4 regions of the Thioalkalivibrio sp. ALJ2 genome follow, and region 4 is predicted to be linked to each of the others. Evidence: predicted binding sites of a transcription regulator. Region 4 holds the regulator's gene; each other region holds the start of a gene.
What was found. Region 4 encodes sigma-54, which starts transcription at its own class of promoters, with help from an activator protein. Its sites were predicted from a motif close to TGGCANGNTNCNTGCTT; they were not measured.
Positions count from the first base shown of each region.

Region 1: the regulator sigma-54 is predicted to act here: its motif matches at 2,240-2,256, upstream of pepA (flocculation-associated PEP-CTERM protein PepA).
Region 2: the regulator sigma-54 is predicted to act here: its motif matches at 3,125-3,141, upstream of F468_RS0101825 (TorF family putative porin).
Region 3: the regulator sigma-54 is predicted to act here: its motif matches at 1,977-1,993, upstream of fliL (flagellar basal body-associated protein FliL).

Region 1 covers NZ_KB899554.1:48,270-53,688, forward strand. The annotation lists gene prsT (XrtA/PEP-CTERM system TPR-repeat protein PrsT) at 1-1,353, shown strand, start outside; gene F468_RS0100245 (class I SAM-dependent methyltransferase) at 1,444-2,112, opposite strand; gene pepA (flocculation-associated PEP-CTERM protein PepA) at 2,349-3,179, shown strand; gene F468_RS0100255 (ThiF family adenylyltransferase) at 3,302-4,177, opposite strand; gene F468_RS0100260 (PEP-CTERM/exosortase system-associated acyltransferase) at 4,177-4,953, opposite strand; gene F468_RS0100265 (acyl-homoserine-lactone synthase) at 4,943-5,419, opposite strand, start outside.
Region 2 covers NZ_KB899554.1:392,488-397,906, forward strand. The annotation lists gene hmpA (NO-inducible flavohemoprotein) at 1-664, shown strand, start outside; gene F468_RS0101810 (gamma-glutamyl-gamma-aminobutyrate hydrolase family protein) at 665-1,459, opposite strand; gene F468_RS0101815 (amidoligase family protein) at 1,470-2,462, opposite strand; gene folB (dihydroneopterin aldolase) at 2,574-2,939, shown strand; gene F468_RS0101825 (TorF family putative porin) at 3,194-3,907, shown strand; gene F468_RS0101830 (P-II family nitrogen regulator) at 3,973-4,311, shown strand; gene F468_RS0101835 (ammonium transporter) at 4,349-5,419, shown strand, end outside.
Region 3 covers NZ_KB899556.1:342,917-348,335, forward strand. The annotation lists gene fliN (flagellar motor switch protein FliN) at 1-420, opposite strand, end outside; gene fliM (flagellar motor switch protein FliM) at 433-1,407, opposite strand; gene fliL (flagellar basal body-associated protein FliL) at 1,416-1,904, opposite strand; gene F468_RS0108855 (flagellar hook-length control protein FliK) at 2,194-3,279, opposite strand; gene F468_RS0108860 (flagellar export protein FliJ) at 3,344-3,796, opposite strand; gene F468_RS0108865 (FliI/YscN family ATPase) at 3,798-5,174, opposite strand; gene F468_RS0108870 (FliH/SctL family protein) at 5,171-5,419, opposite strand, start outside.
Region 4 covers NZ_KB899554.1:585,352-590,770, forward strand. The annotation lists gene lptA (lipopolysaccharide transport periplasmic protein LptA) at 1-118, shown strand, start outside; gene lptB (LPS export ABC transporter ATP-binding protein) at 169-897, shown strand; gene F468_RS0102735 (RNA polymerase factor sigma-54) at 956-2,449, shown strand; gene hpf (ribosome hibernation-promoting factor, HPF/YfiA family) at 2,452-2,790, shown strand; gene F468_RS0102745 (PTS sugar transporter subunit IIA) at 2,795-3,265, shown strand; gene hprK (HPr(Ser) kinase/phosphatase) at 3,333-4,364, shown strand; gene rapZ (RNase adapter RapZ) at 4,365-5,249, shown strand; gene F468_RS0102760 (PTS sugar transporter subunit IIA) at 5,254-5,419, shown strand, end outside.

The DNA.
Region 1 (5,419 bases), 540 kb from region 4:
TTCAACCTGATGGGCGCCGCCCTGCTGGGGATGGGCGAAACCCACGAGGCCCGCCTGATCTATCAGGAAGGACTGTCACTCCATCCGGACAACAGCACCCTGGCCCTGAACCTGAGCTCGCTCGAGGTCCGCCAGGGCAACCTGGAGACGGCCCGCGAGATCCTCGAGGACCTGCAGGAACGCGACCCCGGGCATCCCACCTCGGCGATTCGGCTGGCGACACTGCATTTCCAGCAGGGCGAGATGGAGGCCGGCAAGCGCTGGCTGCAGGACGCAATCGAGGCGCACCGGGATCGGATCGAGCCCTACCTGATGCTGGCACGCGCCCAGAACCAGCAGGAGGATCACGCCGCCGCCCGATCGACCCTGGAAAAAGCCCGCGAACATCACCCCAACGACACCCGAGTGCTGGGCCTGCTGGTCGATCTGCAGGAGCGCGAGGGGGACTTCGCGGGCGCGGCACAGACGCTTGGGCACCTGGCCGTACTGCGGCCGGATGCCGCGGAGCTGCGCTTCCGGCAGGCGCGCAATCTCGCCGCGCTGGGCGAGACCGAGCAGGCCGTCACGGCCCTGCGCGAGACGCTGTCGATCGACTCCAGCCACATGAGCGCGCGCATGGTGCTGACCCGCCACCTGAGTCTGGCCGGCGAGGTCGACGAGGCGCGTCAGGTCTTCGAGCCCGTTGCGGAGCGGGCCCCGGAGGCGGCGCAGGTGATCGCGCAACAGGCCTGGTTCGACGCACAAGCCGGCGAGCTCGACAAGGCAATCGAGGGCTACGAACGCGCCCTTGAGCGTGAGTCCCGACGCGACTGGCTGGTGGAGAAATACCAGGTTCAGCAGCGGGCCGGCCATTCCGACGCGGCCCTGGAGACGCTGCAGGGCTGGCTGCAGGACCACCCCGATGATCTCGCCTCGCGCCACCTGCTCGGCTCGGCGCAGATCAACGCCGGCCACGAGGCCGAAGCCCTGGAAACCTACGAAACCGTGCTGGAACAGCGGCCCAACGATGTCATCGCGCTGAACAATGCGGCATGGCTGGCCCGCGAGACCGACAACCCCCGCGCCCGCGAGTATGCCCAGCGGGCTGTCGAACTGGCCCCGGATCAGCCCGCGATTCTCGACACCCTGGGCGTGGTCTTGCTGGAGGGCGGCGACACCGAGAACGCGCTGGAGACCCTGCAGCGGGCCTACCGGATGAGCCCGCAGGCACCGGATATCGGGTTCCATCTGGCACAGGCCTACCAGGCCAGCGGCGAAACCGAACAGGCGCGCGCCCTGCTGACGGAGCTGCTGGAGGCCCACGAAGATTTCCCGGAACGCGAACGGGCGCAGTCGCTTCACGAGTCGCTGTAAAACCGGAAAAGCGAGAAAGACGCGCCGAGCTGAAGCCCACGTCCGCGTGGGCTTCAGCTTTTCCGGCCAGCGTCGAAACTGGCGCCAGGACTACTGCGATTTCTTCAACAGCAGGTTGTAGCAATTGCCCGAGATCGAGGAGTCGACCACCTGGAACCCGGCGCTGGTGAAGCGACTCAGGATATCGCGGGCCTCGTACGGGGTATGCAGGATGCCTTTGCGCATGCCCCAGCGGTTGATGCGTTCGGCAATCAATTTGAGTGGCTGCGGCGTGCGCGGATACAGCAGGACGTTCGCGGCCAGGGTGCCCCCCGGCTTGAGCACCCGAAAGGCCTCGTGGATGGCGCCGTCCACATCCGGAAAGCAGTGTACCGAGTTGGCGATGTTGGCCGTATCGAACTCGCCGTCGGCGAACGGCAGCTCCGCGGCGTCGGCGTGTTTGACAGTCACGTGCTCGTCCTTTGCGAAGCGGTGGCGCGCGCCCGCCAGCATGGATTCGGCGTAATCCACGCCAACGATTTCGCTCTCCGGCAGTTTGCGCCGGCGCCGCCACTTGATCGCCATCTCCAGCAACGTCCCCGTACCGCAGCCGATCTCCAGATGCCGGGCCCCCATGTTGCGGCCAAAAAAACGGATCTGGGCGCCCAGGGTGCTGTTGTAGGCAAAGGTCAGGATGAAAAACCCCCGCGCGTCGTACCACCAGGGTGGCGACTTGTAGGCCTCGGCAATCTCGTCGCGGGTCTTGGCACGCTTGGACATGTGACATCTCCTTCACGGAAAGAACGGCCGAGCCCCCAACTCCGCCGTCCGTTTTTTTTACAAAGGCCTTTTCCAGGACCAAGGAAAAACAAAACAAACGCCTTGAAAATCCGATAGTTAACACTTTTGGCACGCAGCCTGCTTTACTTCACTCGCAAGACAGGACGACTAGCAAATTGAAGTGGAAGTAAGCGTTAACCCAAACAAATTGATGCTAACTGGTGGAGGATTACAACATGGAAAGGTTCAAGCAAACAGCGCTGGGGGCGGTACTGGCAGTGGCCAGTCTGGGGCTTGCGAGCACCGCACATGCCGGCGTCTTCACGATTGATGATTCGCAGCTCGATCTCTCGACGATCGCGGTCGGCGAACGTCAGGTTGACCGTATTACCGGCGGGTATGAGGAGCTGCTGACCCTCGATACCGACGGTTCCTTCGACGCGGCGGCCTACTGGAACGTAGGTCAGTACTTCCTTGGGGGTACAGGCGTCAGCAATCGTCTGGGCGCCGGCGGGGACGACGGTGATCTGTTCTATGGCCTGTATGCCGTGTTCGAGTCCTCCGGGACTTTCGACGCGGGTTCGGGCGAGTTCACCGGCACCACCGGCTCGATCGCGCTCTACCTGGATCCGAATCTGGATACCACCTTCGGGTTTAACTCGGGCGATGCGGCCGACGGTGTGGCCCTTGGCGGCACGGGTGATGACATCCTCGTAGGCTGGTCCGACATCTTCGAGCGGGGCGCGGGTCGCTTTGAACCCGGCTCGGACGATATCGGCAGCTTCGCGCTCATCTTCAACGAGTGGATGCTGACGGATGAAGGCAAGCAATTCTTCACCAGTCCGGACCCGTTCTACATGAATGTCCGAGTATCGGGTCAGTTCGACTTTATCGAGGGTTTCGAGGAAGTCGATCAGCGCACTACCTTTGATGTGGTCGGCTCGGCCGACGCCCGGTGGTTCGGGGTACCCGAGCCGGGCATGCTGCTTCTGCTGGGAACCGGGCTGGTAATGCTCGGCTTCGTCGCCACGCGACGCCGCCGCCGCGAGACTGGCCTGGCTGCCTAGCAGCCCTTGTGGTTGGGCCTTCTGCTCCCCCCTGGGTGGAAAGCCTCTCCCGGCCCCTCGTCTTCGGACGAGGGGTTTTTTTATGTCCGAACATACGAAACGCGAGGCTGGATGGCTGCTGTTCAGACCTGGGCCCGGAGACGTGCGAGTCGACGTCGTCCGATCGCCAGCAGCAGGCGCTGCAGGGGATTGCGGTTGCCACCGGGGCGCCAGGTGCGGGCGAGGCGCTGGCGATAGGCATCGAAGTGAACGCCGCGCGGGGCCCAGACGACACGGCCACGTCCCAGCAGGATCTTCAGGGCCTCGGTACCCATGACCCCGGCGCACAGCTCGCAGGCCATCACGGTGGACGGGCCATGCTGCGCCCTCAGGTCGACGGCGGCAGGATCGGCCAGATAGCCCATCTGCATCATCGACGGGGCCAGGCCCATCATGAAACGCAGCGCCAGCTCCTCGTCGGGCAATCCATCGCGCAGGTCGAAGTAGTCATCGAACGACAGACCACCCGGGCGGAAATTGAGCAATGCGGCCCCCATGCCGAGCGGGGCCACGGTGATCGCCGGGATCCCCCGCTCCGCGCACGCGGCGAAGACCTCGCGGCGGACCTGAAACACGAAAAAGTCGAGCCCGTCGACGTAGAGGTCCACACCCTGCAGGAAGGCCTCCAGATTGTGCTGGTACACCCCCTCCGGGAATGTGGTGATCTCGAGCTCCGGATTGATGTCCAGCGCCATCTCGCGCAGGACCTCGACCTTGGGTCGGCCCAAACGGGACATGCCGGCCCCCGCCTGGCGGTTCATGTTGTGCAGCTCGAAGCAGTCGAAATCCGCGATATGAAAGCGCCCCACCCCCAGGCGGGCGAGCGTCAGCAGATGGCTCCCGCCGACACCCCCAAGACCGGCGATCGCCACCCGCGCACCGCGCAGGCGTTCCATCTCCGGCCAGGTCACCCAGCCATGGGTGCGCCGGAACGCCGCGTGATAGTCGAATTCAGGCATCAGGCCGCGCTGGCAATCGCGTCCCAGAGAGAGTCGGAGGGATGGGGGTCGGAGAGATTGGCATAGGAGTGTGCATACAGCTGGCTCAGCGACGGTGAACGGTGAATCCCGGCCAGGGCTGTAAGCAGACTAATATGAAACGGCGCGCGGCGACCATGGTAGTTCTGAAGCGTGCCGATCTGCTTCACCTTCAGGCCGTGGCGACGCAGGATGCGCGCCAGAGACGGCTCCATCATGGCGAAGGCATGCGAGCGGCCCTCGATCTCCATCATGGCGACCGCACTCATGAACAGACTCAACGCCAGCAGCGGGAAGGTACGCGCCTGTTCCAGAGGCACATTCAGCAGATGAAGGTCCCCGACAGGAGTGACCGACTCCCCCAGACGTCGCCGGAACAGGCCATTGACGGCCAGTCGGGAGACCTCGCAGATCGCGTCCCGCTCCAGCCGGTCCGGGCGAAATTCGGTCTCGTAAAAGCAGTTATCGCAGTGGCGCTCCATCGGGAGTTCGTGGATCTTCTGACGCGCGTCAACATGCACGACCCGGACGCAGCCCGCGTGGGTACCGCTCACCACATGCTCCAGCAGGCAATGCGTGGACTGGGCGTCATATTCGTCGATCTCGCGCTCGCCCGGGCAGCTCTCCGGAGACTCGTAACGAAACTCTCGGCAGTAGACCTCGTAGCGCAGTCGGTACACCGCCTCCAGCTGCTCCTTGTCCGGCTTCACCAGAGAAAAATAGCGGCAGAATGCCGTGATGAGCGGGTCATCCTGCACAGGGCACTTCCATAGCCCTTGGGGCGTGATACACACGCGGGCGCCAGCAACGCTTGTACCCCGGCGCCGCGCGGTACGGGAGCGGTGGGTGTCCGGCCAGTTGCGCATAGTGGGGGCGCACCGGTGCGTCGCCCAGCCCCAGCCGGCGGCGCCAGGCGGACAGCGCCACGCCGGACTCGGCAGTCAATGCACGAAACGGCAGCCGCAGCCCCCGGTGATCACAGGCCTCGCCACACAGCTCGATGGGGATATGGTGGCGCTGGAGCAGACGCGCGAGGGCTGGTCGAATCATGAACAGCAGAAAGTCATACCCGTGGTCTTCGGCATAGGCCTGGGCGGCCTGGCAAAGGTGATACAGCAAACGCGGCGATCCGCGTTCCGGTGAACCACGAGCAATCAGACGGGAAACCTCGAGCACCCGCGGGGACTCGACCCTGGGCGTCGCGAAGGCATCCTCAAACAGATG
Region 2 (5,419 bases), 190 kb from region 4:
CTATCTGGAACCCCAGGACGGCGGGCCGGCCCCCCCGTTCCAGCCCGGCCAGTACATCGGGCTGAAGGTCGACATTGATGGCGAAGAGCTGCGCCGAAACTACTCGCTCTCCATCCCGCCGGGCGCGGACGGGTTGCGCATCAGCGTGAAACGGGAGCCGGAAGGCCGGGTATCGCGTTTTCTGCACGACCGCATCCAGGAGGCCGATGTACTGGAGCTTACCCCGCCGTCCGGAGATTTCGTCCTGCGCGAAAGCGGTCGTCCGCTGGCCCTGATCTCGGCGGGTGTGGGGATTACCCCGACCATGGCCATGCTGGAGCCGGCACTGGAGGCTGGGCGCCGGGTGCACTTCATCCATTGCGCCCGCCACGGCGGGGTCCATGCCTTTCGCGAGCAGGTTGAGGCGAGGGCACGGGAGCACGATCACCTGCGCCCGTACTTCTGTTACAGCGAGCCCGGGGCCGATGACGCCGCCGACGCGACGGGCTTCCTGACTCAGGAGAAGCTCGCCGAGTGGCTCCCGCATCGCACGGAGGTCGACGTCTACTTCCTGGGGCCGACGCCCTTTATGCGGCAGGTGCGTCAGCAGTTGCGTGAACTGGGTGTGCCGGACGAGCGTTGTTTCTTCGAGTTCTTTGGCCCGGCCCGGGCCCTGGAAGCTTGATCAGATCGACTGGGTGGCCGCCACCAGCGCACGGAACAGGCGCTGGTGGCGGGTCTTCTGCGGCAGGTATTCGGGGTGCCACTGCACGCCGATGCACCAGCCGTTTTCGGCCTCGATCGCCTGGACGACGCCCGTCTCCTCGCGCCCGACGATCCGCATCCCCTGGCCGAGTTGGTCCACCGCCTGATTGTGCAGCGCGTTCACATGGATCGTGCCCGCGCCCAGTATCTCGGCCAGATGGCTGCGGCCATCGAGCATGACCGGCTTGACCGGCAGCAGACTGCGCGCTTGCGGGGTCTCGACATAGAACTCGGCCAGATCCTGCTGTAGCGTCCCGCCGCGCACCACGTTGACCAGCTGCATCCCGCGACAGATCCCCAGTACAGGACGGTGCTCGTCCAGCGCGCGATGGATCAGCGCCTTCTCCAGCCGGTCACGTTCCACATCCAGCACGCCGCCATGCGACTGGAACAGCCGCCGCAGCAGCCAGAGCGCGGGATAGAAAAGGTACCCGATCAGCCGCTGCGACAGGCGCCGTTCCGCGCCGCGAATGGCCTCGGGGTTCGGGCCCTGAGGCAGCGACTCCCCGTACAGTTCGGGATCGACATCCGCACCGCCCCCGACCACCAGTGCGTCGAACGATTGATGGGGGCGCGGCTTGCCGGGGCGTACGCGCAGGGGTCGACCGCCGGCGCGCCAGACGGCCAGCGCGGTGAACAGCCAGGCGGGGCCTCCGCCCTGGTCGGGTCCGGTGATCGCGACCACCGGACGCCGCGCCGGTCCGGCGTTGCTCATGGTGTCGTACTCAGAACCAGCCACGCAGCTTCCTGGCCCAGTCGTCGGCCCAGCGACCCAGTGCCTGGGTGGGGCGTTCCAGGTATTCACGGCTCATCCGCTGCAGGCGTTCCCGGTCCGCGGCGAGCCGTTCCACTTCGACCCAGCCGTTAAAGGGGTGGGCCAGGCTCCATTCGGGATCGTCGATCTCGCAGTTGGGCAGACGATAGTGGAACGCGGGCCGGGCCTTGACCAGCTCATGTTCGACCGGGGCCGCGTCGATCCGCTCCTGATCCAGTTCGGCAAACAGCGGCAGCATGTCCAGCGGCCGATTACGCGTGGTGTTGTGCGCGAGGTAATGGTCGATCAGTTCCCCCTGGTCCGGCTGGAAGTCCGGGTTCAGGGTCTCGCGGACGAAGGTGCCGGGGAATGCGCGGATGTAGGGCGACAGGCGTCTGGCCAGGTCGATCTCGCCCGCGTTCGTCAGCATCTCGTACAGCAGCAGGAAGGCCCGCAGGACATCGAGGATCCAGGCGGCATCGGTGCTGTGGACCTCGATATTGAGCTGCAGCCCGAACGCGTAGAGCAGCGAGCGCTCGGTCCCAAGGGCACCGTCTTCCTGCAGTGCGGCCCGAACGCGATCCAACCGGGGAAGCGCCGAGGCCGGTATCGGTGGTGCGACGATCTCGTGCGGTACCAGGCGCCCGGCGGCATCGGCCAGCCAGCGGTCGAGCGCCGCCTCGTCGGTGTCGTCGAGCTCGATGCCCAGCCGCCGCAGGTGGCTGCGATAGGCCCGGTCCTTCAGTACCCGGGCATCCAGCTCCACCTGGAAATCACCCTGGTCCGTATCGCAGACCCGGGCGACGAACGGGCTTTCGCAGCGGACCTGCCCGCCGAACTCGGCGCGGATGGCCTCGGCCATGCGTTCGAGCGAGACGCCGGCCATCTCGATCTCCACGCCCACCTTTCGGGGTGACCCTTCCGGATTGTCTGGCCAGGGCAGATCGTGAAAGCGCTCGGGCATCAGGAATGTCCTTGGGAAGCTGCCGCGCCATGATACCGGTTCGGTGTACCTGCTGTGGGCAAGCCAGTACGATAGGCGCCGGCCGCCAGGGCCGGACCGCAAAGGTACGGGATGGATCGAATCTACCTCAAGGATCTGCGCATTGATGCCGTCGTCGGCGTCTATGATTGGGAGCAGCGCATCCAGCGCCCCCTGCGCTTTGATATCCAGCTAGCTACCGACACGCGCATCGCTGCGCATTCGGGCGAGATCACGGACACGGTCGATTACGAGGCGGTGGCCAATGCCGTGCGCGCGATCGTCACGCGCGAACCCCACGCGCTGCTGGAATCCCTGGCCGAGGAGATCGCGGAGGCCCTGATGGCCGAGTTTCGCACCCCGTGGGTGCGCATCGAGCTGGGCAAGCCCGGCGCGGTCGCCGGTGTGGCCGAGGTCGGCATCGTGGTCGAACGCGGCACCCTGCCAGCCTCTACCTGATCCCTTTGCGTCGGTTCCTGTCCTAGTTCGCCTCGACCCCGGCCGTGCGGCCGGTCACAGATTTATCATTCCTTGACCCAATATGGTGCGTGTGCACTTTTAGTGCGCACCGCTTTTGTGCGTGCTGGCGTCGTTCACCTGCAACAGGTGTTGTGAAAAGCCGATCTGGCTCCGTTTTCCCGATATGGCACGGCCTGTGCAAGGACCGGGTGTCGACTACGCGACACTCGATTGCACAACTGGGAGAACACAATATGAAGAAGTTCACTCGTTCCGCGCTGGCCGCCGCCATCGTCACTGTCGGCTCCACCGGTGGTGTGGCCTTTACCTCTACTGCCACCGCGGAGCTTTCCGTGAACATTGGGGCGGTTTCCAACTACTACTTCCGCGGCTTTTCCGAAACCGATGATGGCGCCGCAATTCAGGGCGGTATCGACTATGAGCACGAATCCGGCTTCTACGTCGGCACCTGGCTCTCCAACGTCGACTTTGGCGACGACACCAGCTACGAAATGGATCTTTATCTCGGCTTTGCCGACGAGTTCGACAATGGCTTTGGCTACGATGTTGGGTATCTGTATTACGCCTACCCCGATGCGCGCGATGACAGCGGTTCCCTGAGCGCCGACTTCGGCGAAGTCTACGGTGAAGTTTCGTTCGATACCGGGCCCGTTGGTTTGTACACCGGTATGGCCTATGTCGTGAACGACAGCAGTGATTCCGCGCTCGAGAAAAAGGATATGTACTACTACGCCGGCTTGGATATCCCGTTCATGGATGTCTATAGCGCTGGCTTCCTCGTGGGCCGCACCAACTTCGATGACTCCGATCTCGACAACTACACCCACTACACCGCGAGCCTCACCCGCGATGCGGGCGACTGGGGCGAGTTCAGCTTCAACCTTGAATACGTCGACGAGTCCGACGAGGACGTTGGCGCCTGGGTGGGCTGGACCAAGACGTTCTAAACCCGGCTTTTCCACTCAAGTAACTGCGGGTCCGCCCTCAGGCGGCCCCGCTCAAGGAGTCCGACATGAAGATGATTACCGCCGTGATCAAGCCGTTCAAGCTTGATGATGTCCGCGAGGCGATCTCGGAGATCGGCGTGCAAGGAATGACCATGACCGAAGTAAAGGGTTTTGGTCGTCAGCGCGGCCATACCGAGCTCTATCGCGGCGCCGAATACGTGGTCGATTTTCTGCCCAAGGTGAAACTGGAAGTGGCTGTCGACGAAAACCTGGTCGATCAGGTGGTCGAGGCCATTTCCAAGTCTGCCAGTACGGGCAAGATCGGCGACGGCAAGATCTTTATCACCCCGGTGGAGCAGGTCGTGCGTATTCGCACGGGCGAGACCGGCCCGGAAGCCCTTTAAGGGTTTTCCCTCTTCCATCGAATGAGGAATTTCAATCATGGAAATTGAACAACAAGTTGTCGAACTCGCCTATGCGATGGACACCTTTTATTTTCTGGTGGCCGGTGCACTGGTGATGTGGATGGCCGCGGGCTTTACCATGCTCGAGGCCGGGATGGTGCGCACCAAGAGTGTCGCCGAAATCGCGACCAAGAATATCGCCCTGTATTCGATCGCCAGCATCATGTACATGCTGATCGGCTACAACATTATGTACGGCGATGGCCTGAGCTCCGTGATCCCGAGCCTGGGCTTCCTGATCACGGGCGACAACGCCGTGGGTGACGTGCTGGGTAGTGATGGCGACATCTACTACTCCGATCGTGCCGACTTCTTCTTCCAGGTCGTGTTCGTGGCGACCGCGATGTCCATCGTCTCGGGTGCCGTAGCCGAACGGATGAAGCTGTGGGCCTTCCTCGCCTTTGCGGTCGTGCTGACCGGCTTCATCTACCCGATCCAGGGCTTCTGGAGCTGGGGCGAAGGCTTCCTCGACCAGATCGGCTACCTCGACTACGCCGGTTCCGGCATCGTCCACTTCACGGGTGCCGCTGCGGCGCTGGCCGGTGTGCTGCTCCTTGGGGCGCGCAAGGGCAAGTACGGCAAGGACGGCCAGATCAACGCGATCCCGGGCTCCAACATGCCGTTGGCCACTCTGGGCGTGCTGATCCTGTGGTTGGGCTGGTTCGGCTTCAATGGCGGCTCCGAGCTGAAGGTCTCGGACATCGAATCCGCCAACGCCGTGGCCGCCGTGTTCGCCAACACCAACCTGGCCGCGGCCGGGGGTGTGATCGCTGCCCTGATCACCACTCGTCTGGTGTTCGGCAAGGCCGATCTGACCATGGCGCTGAACGGCGCGGTCGCGGGCCTGGTGTCCATCACCGCCGAGCCGCTGATGCCCAGCCCGTTCCTGGCGATGATCATCGGTGCCATTGGTGGCGTGATCGTGGTCTTCTCGATCGTCGCGCTGGACAAGCTGAAGATCGACGACCCGGTCGGGGCGATCTCCGCGCACGGTACCGCCGGTATCTGGGGTGTGATGGCGGTGCTGCTGTCCAACCCGGACGCGACG
Region 3 (5,419 bases), on a different contig from region 4:
ATTGCGAATGGGGATGCGGCTGCGACCGATCTCCATCGAGATGGTGACCGGCACATCCAGCACCATCTGCAGATTAATGTCCTCGGCCGACATGCCGGCCGACGCCGCCAGTTCCTCCGGCTTGAGCGGTTCGGCCTCCGGATCGGGCTTGTGCTTGCGCTCCCTTTTCTCCGCTCCCATCAGGGGATCGGCCGATTCACTTCCGCTACTGCTGGCCTGGGCCTGATTCAACAGCTCGTCCGGATCGGCGGCCGGCTCACCGTCGGTGTCCTTCTGCTCGGCCAGCGCTGCGGCCCATTCGTCCGCCAGGGCGTCCTGGTCCTCTTCGGATTCCCCTTCGGCTGCCTCCGTGGTCACGTCACTGTCCTCACTGGAAGCCAGGCTCTCGTCGTCTTTCTTGTTGTCTTCGGTGTCTGCCATGGGTGCAGCCCTCTATCGCTTGATAATGCGATCCGTCACCTGGATCGCATTCTTGCCATCGGATACGCCAAACTTCCCACGAAACAGCGGGATATCTTCGACTCTCAAGGTAACGGTCTCGGGGAGATTGATCGGGATGATGTCGCCCGGCTGGATGTCGAGCAGCTCCTGCACCGTCACTTCGGTCTCGGTCAGGGTGGAGCTCACCTCGACTTCCGCGTCCTGAATCTCTTCTTCCAGCGCCTTCATCCAGCGTTGATCCACGTCGGACCGGTCCGATTGCAGCCCGGTATCCAGCTGCTCGCGGATCGGCTCGATCATCGAGTACGGCAAGGTGAAATGCAGATTGCCGCCGCCACCATCGAGCTCGATATGGAACTCGCTGATCACGACGATCTCGGTGGGCGAGACGATATTGGCGAACTGCGGGTTCACCTCCGAGTTCAGGAACTCGAAGCGCAGATCCATCACCGGCTGCCAGGCCTTGACCATGTCCTCGAATGCGCCTTCGAGGATGCCGTGGACCACGCGCATCTCCATCGGCGTGAAATCCCGTCCCTCGATGCGCGTGTGGTAGCGACCGTCGCCACCAAAGAAGTTGTCGACCAGGATGAACACCAGCTTCGGGTCGAACACGAACAGACCAGTCCCGTGCAGCGGATGCGCCCGCACCAGGTTCAGGCTGGTCGGCACGAACAAGGAGTGCATGTACTCCGAGAACTTCGAGACCCGAGTGCCGACCACGGAGAGCTCCGCAGAGCGACGCAGCATATTGAACAGGCGTACCCGGAGGTGTCGTGCAAAGCGCTCGTTGATCATCTCCAGCGTGGGCATCCGCCCACGCACGATCCGATCCTGCGTCGCGAAGTTGAACTCGCGGGCCTCTCCGTCATTCGGAAACGGGTCATCCGTTTCGATATCGCCGTCATCGACCCCATGAAGGAGGGCGTCGATCTCGTCCTGGCTGAGGATGTCCGTTTGCGCCATGGTTCTGCCTACTGCATGACCAGTTCGTTAAAGCGCACCGCTTCCACATCATGTGGTGCGTCCCGCTCCTCAAGGATCTCGGCGATCGCCTCGCGCAGCTCCTCGGCAAGCGATTCCTTCCCGTCACGCGTATTGAGGTCGTCGTAGTGTTTCTCTCCAAGCAGGCCCAGCACATCGTTGCGAACGGCCGGCATATGCCGCTCCAGTGCTTCAATCACCTCGGGGTCGGTTGTCACGACGCTTAGCTCGAGCCGGAGATAGCGAATGCGTCCGGGCCCATCAATGTTCACGGTCATCGGCTCCAGTCCGTGATAGTGGCGCTCGGCAGGGCCTTCTTCACCGGTCTCTTCCTCGCCACCGCCGGACAAGAAAAACCACGCAGCCGCCGCGCCGGCCCCGGCGAACACGAGCACCAGTAAAATGACAATCCAGAGCAGCCCCTTCTTGCCCTTATTGCCGGCGCCTTCTTCACCCAGTTCGACTTCTTTCTCGGCCATTTCCTACCCTCGAGATTCGTGAATCCGTCCATGTTGACGGCACGGGATCGCGCTGACTATTGCCTGAACTCATAGCAAAGGCAGTGCCAAGATTGGTTTACGTAATATTTTCCGACACTTAAGAAGGGGAAAAGAGAACTCTGGAGGGGTGCAACCGGGAAAGAACAAGGGGATCGTCAAGATTCAGCCGCCCCGAACCCGGCAGAAGACGGGATCTTGGCGGCACACAAACCGGGGATGGGAACGACCGGGCGGGTTTACGCACCCGGTCTTTTGCAAACGGACTTACTCAGGCGAAGAGGTCAAGGCGGCGGTTCAGAATCGAAAGGGTGCTACCCGTAGCCTGCTCGCCTTCGGCTTCGGACTCATCGGCCTCGCGCCCGGCCCGCTGCCCGTCAGCCAATTCCTGCTGACCTTCACGCTCTTCGGCCGCCTGATCGGACACGGTCGCATCCTCGAGCGTAAGGCCGCTCTGGGCGAGACTCTCGCGCAGCCGAGGCATCGCCGCCTCCAGAACCTCGCGGGTCACCGGATTTGCACTGATGAACTGGACGGTGGCTCGATCACCGTCCACGTTCAGGCGGACATCGAGTGTCCCCAGCTGCGGCGGGTGCAGCTTGATCTCGGTACGGCCGCCCTGGGCACGCGCCAGCATGCGGATCTGGTCCGTCAGCTCGCGCTCACCACCCGGCTGCAGCAGCCGAGCCAGGTCCAGGCGCAACGAGCTGCGTGAACCCTCGCTGCCTTCCGCAGCCTGTACATGCGCCGGCAGAATGCCGGCCAGAGGTTCCGCGCGTCCCTGCGCCCTTTGCGTATCAGTCCCCTGGGACATCCATTGCGCCAGCAGCTCCAGAACATTCTCGCGCGAAAGGCGGCTGTTCGGACCGAGCAGCTCGGTGCCCGCCCCGCCGCCTGAAGCAGCCGAGCCCTGGCTGGACTCGAGGAACAGCCGCATGACCGCTGCAGGCAACGGCTTGATCTCGCGCGCGCCACCGTTGCCTTCGCCGCGCTCCATACGTGCAACGGTCGGACCAGGGCGATCATCCACTGCCGTCATGAGCGCGGCCAGCGGCAAATCCTTGCCGCCCGATTCCACCTCGACGGCCAGTTCGCCTCCGTCCATCAGGGCTTGCAAGCGGGCCAGCATGCCCTCCAGATCGAGCCCTTCAAGCTCCTCTTCACCCACGCCCAGATCGGCCAGCAGCGCCTCGAGCTGCGGCTGAAGAATATCGAGGAAACCCTCGCCTTCTGCGGTTTTCAGGTCCTTCAACCCTTCGAGGCCTTCGAGCGCCTGAAGGTCCTTGAGGTCACTGCCACCCCCCAACAACTGCAGCAGCGGCATCATCCCCTGACCGGCATTGCCTGTCGCGATCATCAATGGATCCTCTGAGTCATTGCCCGGCTCGTACGCCTTTGATGGGCATTCCTGGTCAGCTCATTCAAGATTCTTGCCAGTCGTTGTTCGTCTCCTGCGTGCGCGTGTGCACCTGCCGTGTCGCCCACATGTCCTGCTCATGCTGGCGACGGCGATCGGCCTCCCGCTCCTGTTCTGCAATGCGGCGCTCCAGGAGCTTTTCCAGGGACATCACCGCCCGGTGGCGGAGCAGCCACTCCTGGCGTGCCTGCTCCGCCTGGGCGCCTGCGGCCTGCGCGCGAAGGTCTTGCTGTTCCAGTGCATGCCGCAGCTGATCCCGCATCCCGGAAAGCCACTTGAGCTGATTCGTGTCATCGGGCAGTGGCGCCCGGAGATACTCGAGCTGATAGCCCTCCAGCTGGGTCCGCTGGGTCTCGACCGCGTCCAGTTGCTGCAACCGCGCCCCCAGTTGACGCGTGGCTTCACTCTCTTCGATGCGTCGCAGACGCAGAAGACGTTCCAAGCGCCGAGAATCCATTTCAGGCGCCCCCGATCAAGGCCAGCAGTTCGTCGCGGGCCTGATCAAACCCAACCGCCTCGTCGCGACCCTGCCCAAGGTAGGCCTCCAGCCGCTCGTGCATCGCCACCGCTTCATCCAGATGCGGATCCGCTCCCCTGCGGTAGGCGCCCACGGCGATCAGGTCGCGGTTGCGCATGTAGGTCGAGGCGAGATCCCGGAATCGCCGGGCCGCCTGCTCGTGCTCCGGCGTGATCAGCGCGCTCATCACTCGCGAGACCGACGCCGACACGTCGATCGCGGGATAGCGTCCGGTCTCCGCGATCTCGCGCGACAGGACCACGTGCCCGTCGAGGATCGCACGCGCCGCATCCACAATCGGGTCGTTCTGGTCATCGCCCTCGGCGAGCACCGTATAGAACGCCGTGATCGAACCACCGCCCACATCCCCGTTGCCGGCCCGCTCCACCAGTTGCGGCAGACGCGCGAACACCGAGGCGGCGTAGCCCTTCGAGGCCGGTGGCTCGCCAATCGCCATCGCGATCTCGCGCGCCCCCTGGGCAAAACGCGTGAGCGAATCCATCAACAGCAGTACATTGAGCCCCCGGTCGCGGAACGACTCCGCCACCGTCGTGGCTACCCAGGCCCCGTGCTGGCGAAGCAGCGGCGACTGGTCGGCGGGCACTGCCACGACCACGGTGCGCTGGCGTGACTCCTCATCCAGGATCTCGTGGATAAATTCATTTACTTCGCGCCCACGCTCACCGATCAGCCCGACCACGATCACATCGGCATCAGTGTTGCGTGTCATCATCCCGAGCAGAACGCTCTTCCCGACACCGGACCCGGCGAACAGGCCCAGCCGCTGCCCACGGCCGACCGACAGCAGGCCGTTGATCGAGCGAATCCCGACATCCAGCGGTTCCCGCACCGGAGCCCGCTGTAGCGGGTTGATCGGCCGCCCCGACAGCGGACTGTGGTCACGCGCGCGCAAGGGCCCTTTGCCATCCAGCGGCTGGCCATTGGCATCGATCACGCGCCCGAGCAGCGCGTCCCCGACCGGGATCTCGCGTTGGATATCGAGTGGTTCGATGCGCGCACCGGGCGTCAGGCCCGAGGCAAGCTCCTCCGGCATCAGAAAGGTGCGGTCGTTCTGGAACCCCACCACCTCGGCCGGGACGGCCGCGCCATTCTCGCCGTGGATCAGCGCCCGGCCACCCATCGGAAGGCGCAACCCCTCGGCCTCGAAGGTCAGGCCCGTCAGCCGCGACAGGCGGCCTTCGGACTGTGGCGGTTGCACGCGCTCCAGCCGGCCACGCGACTGCTGCAGACGATCCAGAAGCCCGGTGGTCAGTTGCTCTTGCCCACGCTTGCGCAGGGTATCGAGGGGCGAGCTCATGAATCGTCCCCCGATACCGAAGTATCCTCGGGCGCCGTCGAACGGGCAGGCTCAGCCAGATCGCCCCAGACCGCCTCGACCGCCTGTTGCAGGCGGCGCTCCAGCGAGGCGTCCACAGACGCCGCGCCCGACTCGACGCGGCAGCCACCCCGAACAAGGTTCGTATCCGCGACCCAGCGCACCCGCGTATCCAGCGACTGGACATACTCTTCCAGCAGGTTGCGGTCATCCGGGTGCACATGCAC
Region 4 (5,419 bases):
AGCGCGCGGCAAGCGCATCGTCTACGACCTGGAGACGGATGTGATCGAGGCCGAGCGTGGCGAGGCCGATGACGAGCGTGTACGTATCAGGATCCAGCCCCGCGAAGACGACGAATGAACGAGCTCGACACCAGCGCGCCCGCCGCGGCCGGTGGCGAATCTGCGCCGATGGCCGGCTATCTGACCGGCCGCGAGCTGACCAAGCGCTATGGCAAGCGTACGGTGCTGGATCGTGTCGACGTCGATCTGGCACCAGGGGAGGTCGTGGGCCTGCTGGGACCGAACGGCGCAGGCAAGACCACCTGTTTCTACAGCCTGGTCGGCCTGATCCGGCCCAATCGTGGCCGCATCACGCTGGGTGACCGGGACATCACCCGGGCCCCGATTCATTCGCGGGCCCGAGCCGGGCTGGGCTACCTGCCGCAGGAGGCCTCGATCTTCCGTCGGCTGAGTGTTTGGGACAACCTGCAGGCGGTGCTGGAGCTGCGCTCGGAGCTCGACCGCCACGAGCGACGCCGCATCGGCGATGCCCTGATCGAGGAGTTCCAGCTGGAGACCGTGCGCCACAGCCCTGGGATTGCCCTGTCCGGGGGCGAGCGTCGCCGCGCCGAGATCGCGCGGGCACTGGCCGGTGACCCGCGCTTTATCTGCCTGGACGAACCGTTTGCCGGCGTGGATCCGATTTCCGTGGGTGATATCCAGGCCGTGATTGGGCATCTGGCCCGGCGCGGGATCGGTGTGCTGATTTCCGACCACAACGTGCGCGAGACCCTCGGAATCTGCGACAGGGCCTATATTCTTAGTGAGGGCCGCATCCTGAGCGCCGGGACCCCGCAGGAGCTGCTGGACGACCCCCAGGTGCGCCGCGTGTATCTCGGAGAAAACTTTCGACTGTGAACATTGATCAGTGTTTCCTTAAGATGATCTTGATGGTCACCATGGACCTCAAACCGCGATGCTGAAGCCCGGGCTTAATCTGCAGCTGGGGCAGACGCTGACGATGACCCCGCAGCTGCAACAGGCGATCCGTCTGCTGCAGCTTTCCACGCTGGAGTTGCAGGCGGAGATCCAGCAGGCGCTGGAAAGCAACCCCATGCTCGAGCAGGTGGAGGACGAGGGCGAGGAGGCCCCGCCCGAGCGCCCGGAGGAAGGGGGCGAACGGGTCGACGGGGATCGCATGCAGGCCGACACGGCTGGCGATGACGTGATCCCCGAGGAGTTGAGCACCGACAGTCGCTGGGACGACATCTACGAGCCCGCCCCGAGCCCACGCGGCCTGGACGACCGCGACCCGCTGGAGAATACCTCCGACGGCGAGGACGAGGGCCTGCAGGACCACCTGCTCTGGCAGCTGCATCTGAGCCACCTGACCCCACGAGACCAACGGATCGGGGCGGCGCTGATCGACGCGATCAGCCCGGACGGCTATCTGGACAGTGAACTCGAGGCGCTGGCGGAGATGATCAGCCAGGGCGAAGACGAGCCCGTGGGGGTCGACGAGGTCGAGGCGGTGCTGCACTGGATTCAGCAGTGCGACCCGCTGGGCGTCGGTGCGCGGGACCTGCGCGAGTGCCTGGAGATCCAGCTGCGCCATTTGGCGCCGGATGCCCCGGCGCGTGACGCGGCTCGAGCCATCCTGGAAAACGGCATGGAGAGCCTGGCCAAGCGGGACTACCGAGCCCTGCAGCGCCAGTCCGGCGTGCGCGACCCGGACGAGCTGGCGCGGGCGCTGGACCTGATCCGCACCCTGAATCCGCGGCCCGGTGCCCAGATCAGCGAGTCCACTTCGGAATATGTGGTGCCGGATGTCTATGTCCGCCATGACCGCGATGGCTGGCGCGTGGACTTGAACCCGGAGATTGCGCCGCGCATTCGCATCAACGATCTCTATGCGGGCATGGTGCGGCAGGTCTCCGATGCGCGTGATAGCGCGTTTATGCGCGATCAGTTGCAGGAGGCGCGCTGGTTCCTGAAGAGCCTGCACAGCCGGAACGACACCCTGCTGCGGGTCGCCCAGGCCATCGTCGTGCGCCAGCAGGGGTTTCTCGAGCATGGTGAGGTTGCCATGCAACCGCTGATCCTGCGCGATATCGCCGAGACCCTGGAGATGCACGAATCGACCATCTCGAGGGTGACTACACAGAAATACATGCACACCCCGCGTGGGGTATTCGAGTTCAAGTACTTCTTTTCCAGTCATGTTGGCACAGCCGATGGCGGCGAATGCTCGGCGACCGCGATCCGTGCCATGATTCGGGAATTGATTGGTGGCGAGACCCCGAACAAGCCACTGAGTGATGCAAAACTGGCCCAGATCCTGTCGGATCGGGGCATTAATGTGGCCCGACGCACCGTGGCCAAGTACCGCGAGGCTATGCACATACCGTCTTCCAGCGAACGCCGGCAGATGGCGAGTATGCCCAGTGGAACCAAGCAAAAAGGAGCCTGACCATGCAGATCAACCTGACCGGCCATCACGTCGATATCACCGACGCCCTGCGCGACTACGTGAACGAAAAGTTCGCGAAGCTGGAACGCCACTTCGACAAAGTGATCGACGTGCATGTGGTGCTGACCCACGAGAAAAACCAGAACCTGAACAACAAGGCGGAGGCCAATCTCCAGGTCAGCGGCAATCACATCCACGCCGAAGCCAGTCACGAGGATATGTATGCGGCGATTGATGGCCTGATCGACAAGGTGGATCGTCAGCTGATCAAGCACAAGGAAAAGGTCAAGGACCATCACCGCGCCGAGGGTGCCCAGCGCAACCGCGAACAGGCCCTTTAACGCAATGACCATTGCCGAGCTGATCACCCGCGCCCGTATCCGGCTGGAGCCCGAGTGTTCCAGCCAGAAACGGGCGCTCGAGACCCTGGCCGAGTTGCTGGCCGTCGGCGGCGAGGAGTCCGCCGGCCCGGCCAGCGGGGCCATCTTCGAGGCCCTGTCTGCCCGCGAGAAGCTTGGCTCCACCGGTCTGGGGCATGGCGTGGCCATCCCGCATGGGCGTCTGGCCGAGCTCGATGTCCCCCGGGTCGCGGTCCTGCGGCTGGACCAGGGGGTCGACTTCGACGCCATGGACCACGAACCCGTGGACATCCTGATCGCACTGCTGGTGCCCGAGGCGGCGACCAGCGCGCACCTGGACCTGCTGGCGCAGCTGGCTCGCGGTCTCTCGCAGCCCGACAATATCGCCTCGCTGCGCCGTGCCGGCGACGCGGACGCCCTGGAACGCGAACTGACCCGGGCCTTCGGCGACGCCTGAACATGGCTCTCCCGGCAGTACTTTCTCTCTTACGACGCCCCGTGCCAGCACTGCCGGAGATTCGTGCATGAACGAGGCACTGGGAGAGGGCGGCATCGCGCGCGACATCACCGTAGAGGTCCTGATCCAGGCGATGGGCAATCGCCTGGATCTGCGCTACGTACACGGCGAGCAGGTCGCACCGGATCGCAACCTGGTCGGCGGTGACGGCGACGACCTGCCCCTCGCCGGGCACCTCAACCTGATCCGGCCTAACCGTATCCAGGTGATCGGCGATTTCGAGGCGCGCTATATCGCGCGGCTGAGCGATGATCAGCGCGAGCAACTGATCCTGGAGATGGCCCGCACCGGGACGACCGCGGTGATCTTCGCCGAGGACACCTGCCCGTTCTCGGAGATGCCGGACGTCCCCGATGAGCAGCTGCCGCTGATCTTGTGCTCCTCGACCAGCAGCCACGAGATTATCTCCCTGCTGCGCTATTTCCTGCAGCAGCGGCTGGCCCATTTCGAGGTGCGCCATGGCGTGTTCATGGAGATCCTCGGCATTGGCGTGCTGATCAGCGGGGCCTCCAGCGTGGGCAAGAGCGAGGTGGCGCTCGAGCTGATCTCGCGCGGGCACCGGCTGATCGCCGACGACGCACCGGAGTTTGCCCGCATCGCCCCGGATATCGTGCGCGGACACTGCCCGGCCCTGTTGCAGGACCTGCTCGAGGTGCGCGGGCTGGGGGTGTTGAACGTCCGCGCCATGTACGGGGATTCGGCGATCAAGGGCGGCAAGTATCTGCGGCTGATTATCGACCTGCGCGACCACGGCGAGCCCTCGCCGGTGCCGGATGACCGCCTGAATGGCCGCCGCGGGGAGATCGGCATCCTCGGGCTGCGTATCCCGCTGATCAGCCTGCCGGTCGCGCCGGGGCGCAACATCGCGGTGATGATCGAGGCGGCGGTACGCAACCACATGTTGCACATGCAGGGCTATGTCGCCGGCGACGACCTGCGCGCACGTCAGCGCCGGCAGATGAGCGGCGAGCCCGAGGAGCCGCCGTACCACCGCGCGATCCCTGCAACCACCGTCCCCAACCCGGACCCGGAGGGCTGAATGCGACTCCTGCTGGTCAGTGGTCTGTCGGGTTCCGGCAAGACGGTCGCCCTGCATACGCTGGAGGACGCCGGCTATTTCTGTGTCGACAACCTGCCGCTGCCGCTGCTGCCCGGGCTGATCGAACAGGTCCGCAGTGGCGATTACGACGCGGACGAAGACCGGCATCTGGCGGTCGGGGTGGATGTCCGCAGCGGGCTGACGGCCCTCGAGGGCTTTGCCGACCTCCTGCGCGAGCTCCGGGGCAAGGGGATGCAGGTCGAGGTGATGTTTCTGCAGGCCTCCAGCGAGGTCCTGCTGCGCCGCTATCACCTGACGCGGCGCCGACACCCACTGGCGCGCGACGGCGTGCCACTGGTGGACGCGATCGAGCGCGAACGTGACTGGCTCGGCCATGTTGCGGCCGAGGCGGATCTGACCGTGGACACCTCCCGTCTGTCGATGCACGATCTCGCGCGCACCCTGCGCGACCGCGTCGGGCTGCTGGGCGAGGAGCGCCTGTCCCTGCTTTTTCAGTCATTCGGGTTCAAGCATGGGGCCCCGCTGGACTCCGACTTCGTGTTCGACGTGCGCTGCCTGCCCAACCCGCACTACGAGCGCGATCTGGCGCCATTGACTGGCCGCGATGCGGCTGTTTGCGAGTTTCTTGCGCGCCATGGCGAGGTCGAGGAGATGTATGACGGGATCCAGGGCTTTCTCGAACAGTGGGTCCCGCGGATCCGGCAGGATCACCGCAGCTATGTGACCGTTTCGATCGGGTGCACCGGCGGCCGTCACCGCTCGGTTTATCTTGTGGAGCGGCTGGCGGCTGCCTGGCGGGGGCGTGAACATGTTACTGTTAGCACCCGTCACCGCGAGCTATCCCTGCCCCTCGAATCGGAGTGAGTCCATGGGCGTTGGTCTGATCCTGATCACGCATCAAAACCTCGGCGACACCCTGCTGCAGACGGCCCAGAGCATGCTGGGCGACCTGCCCGAGGATTGCGAGTCCATGGCGATGTCGCAGAATGACGACCCCGACGAGGTGCTGGCGCGCGCGAGGGCGCGCCTGGGCG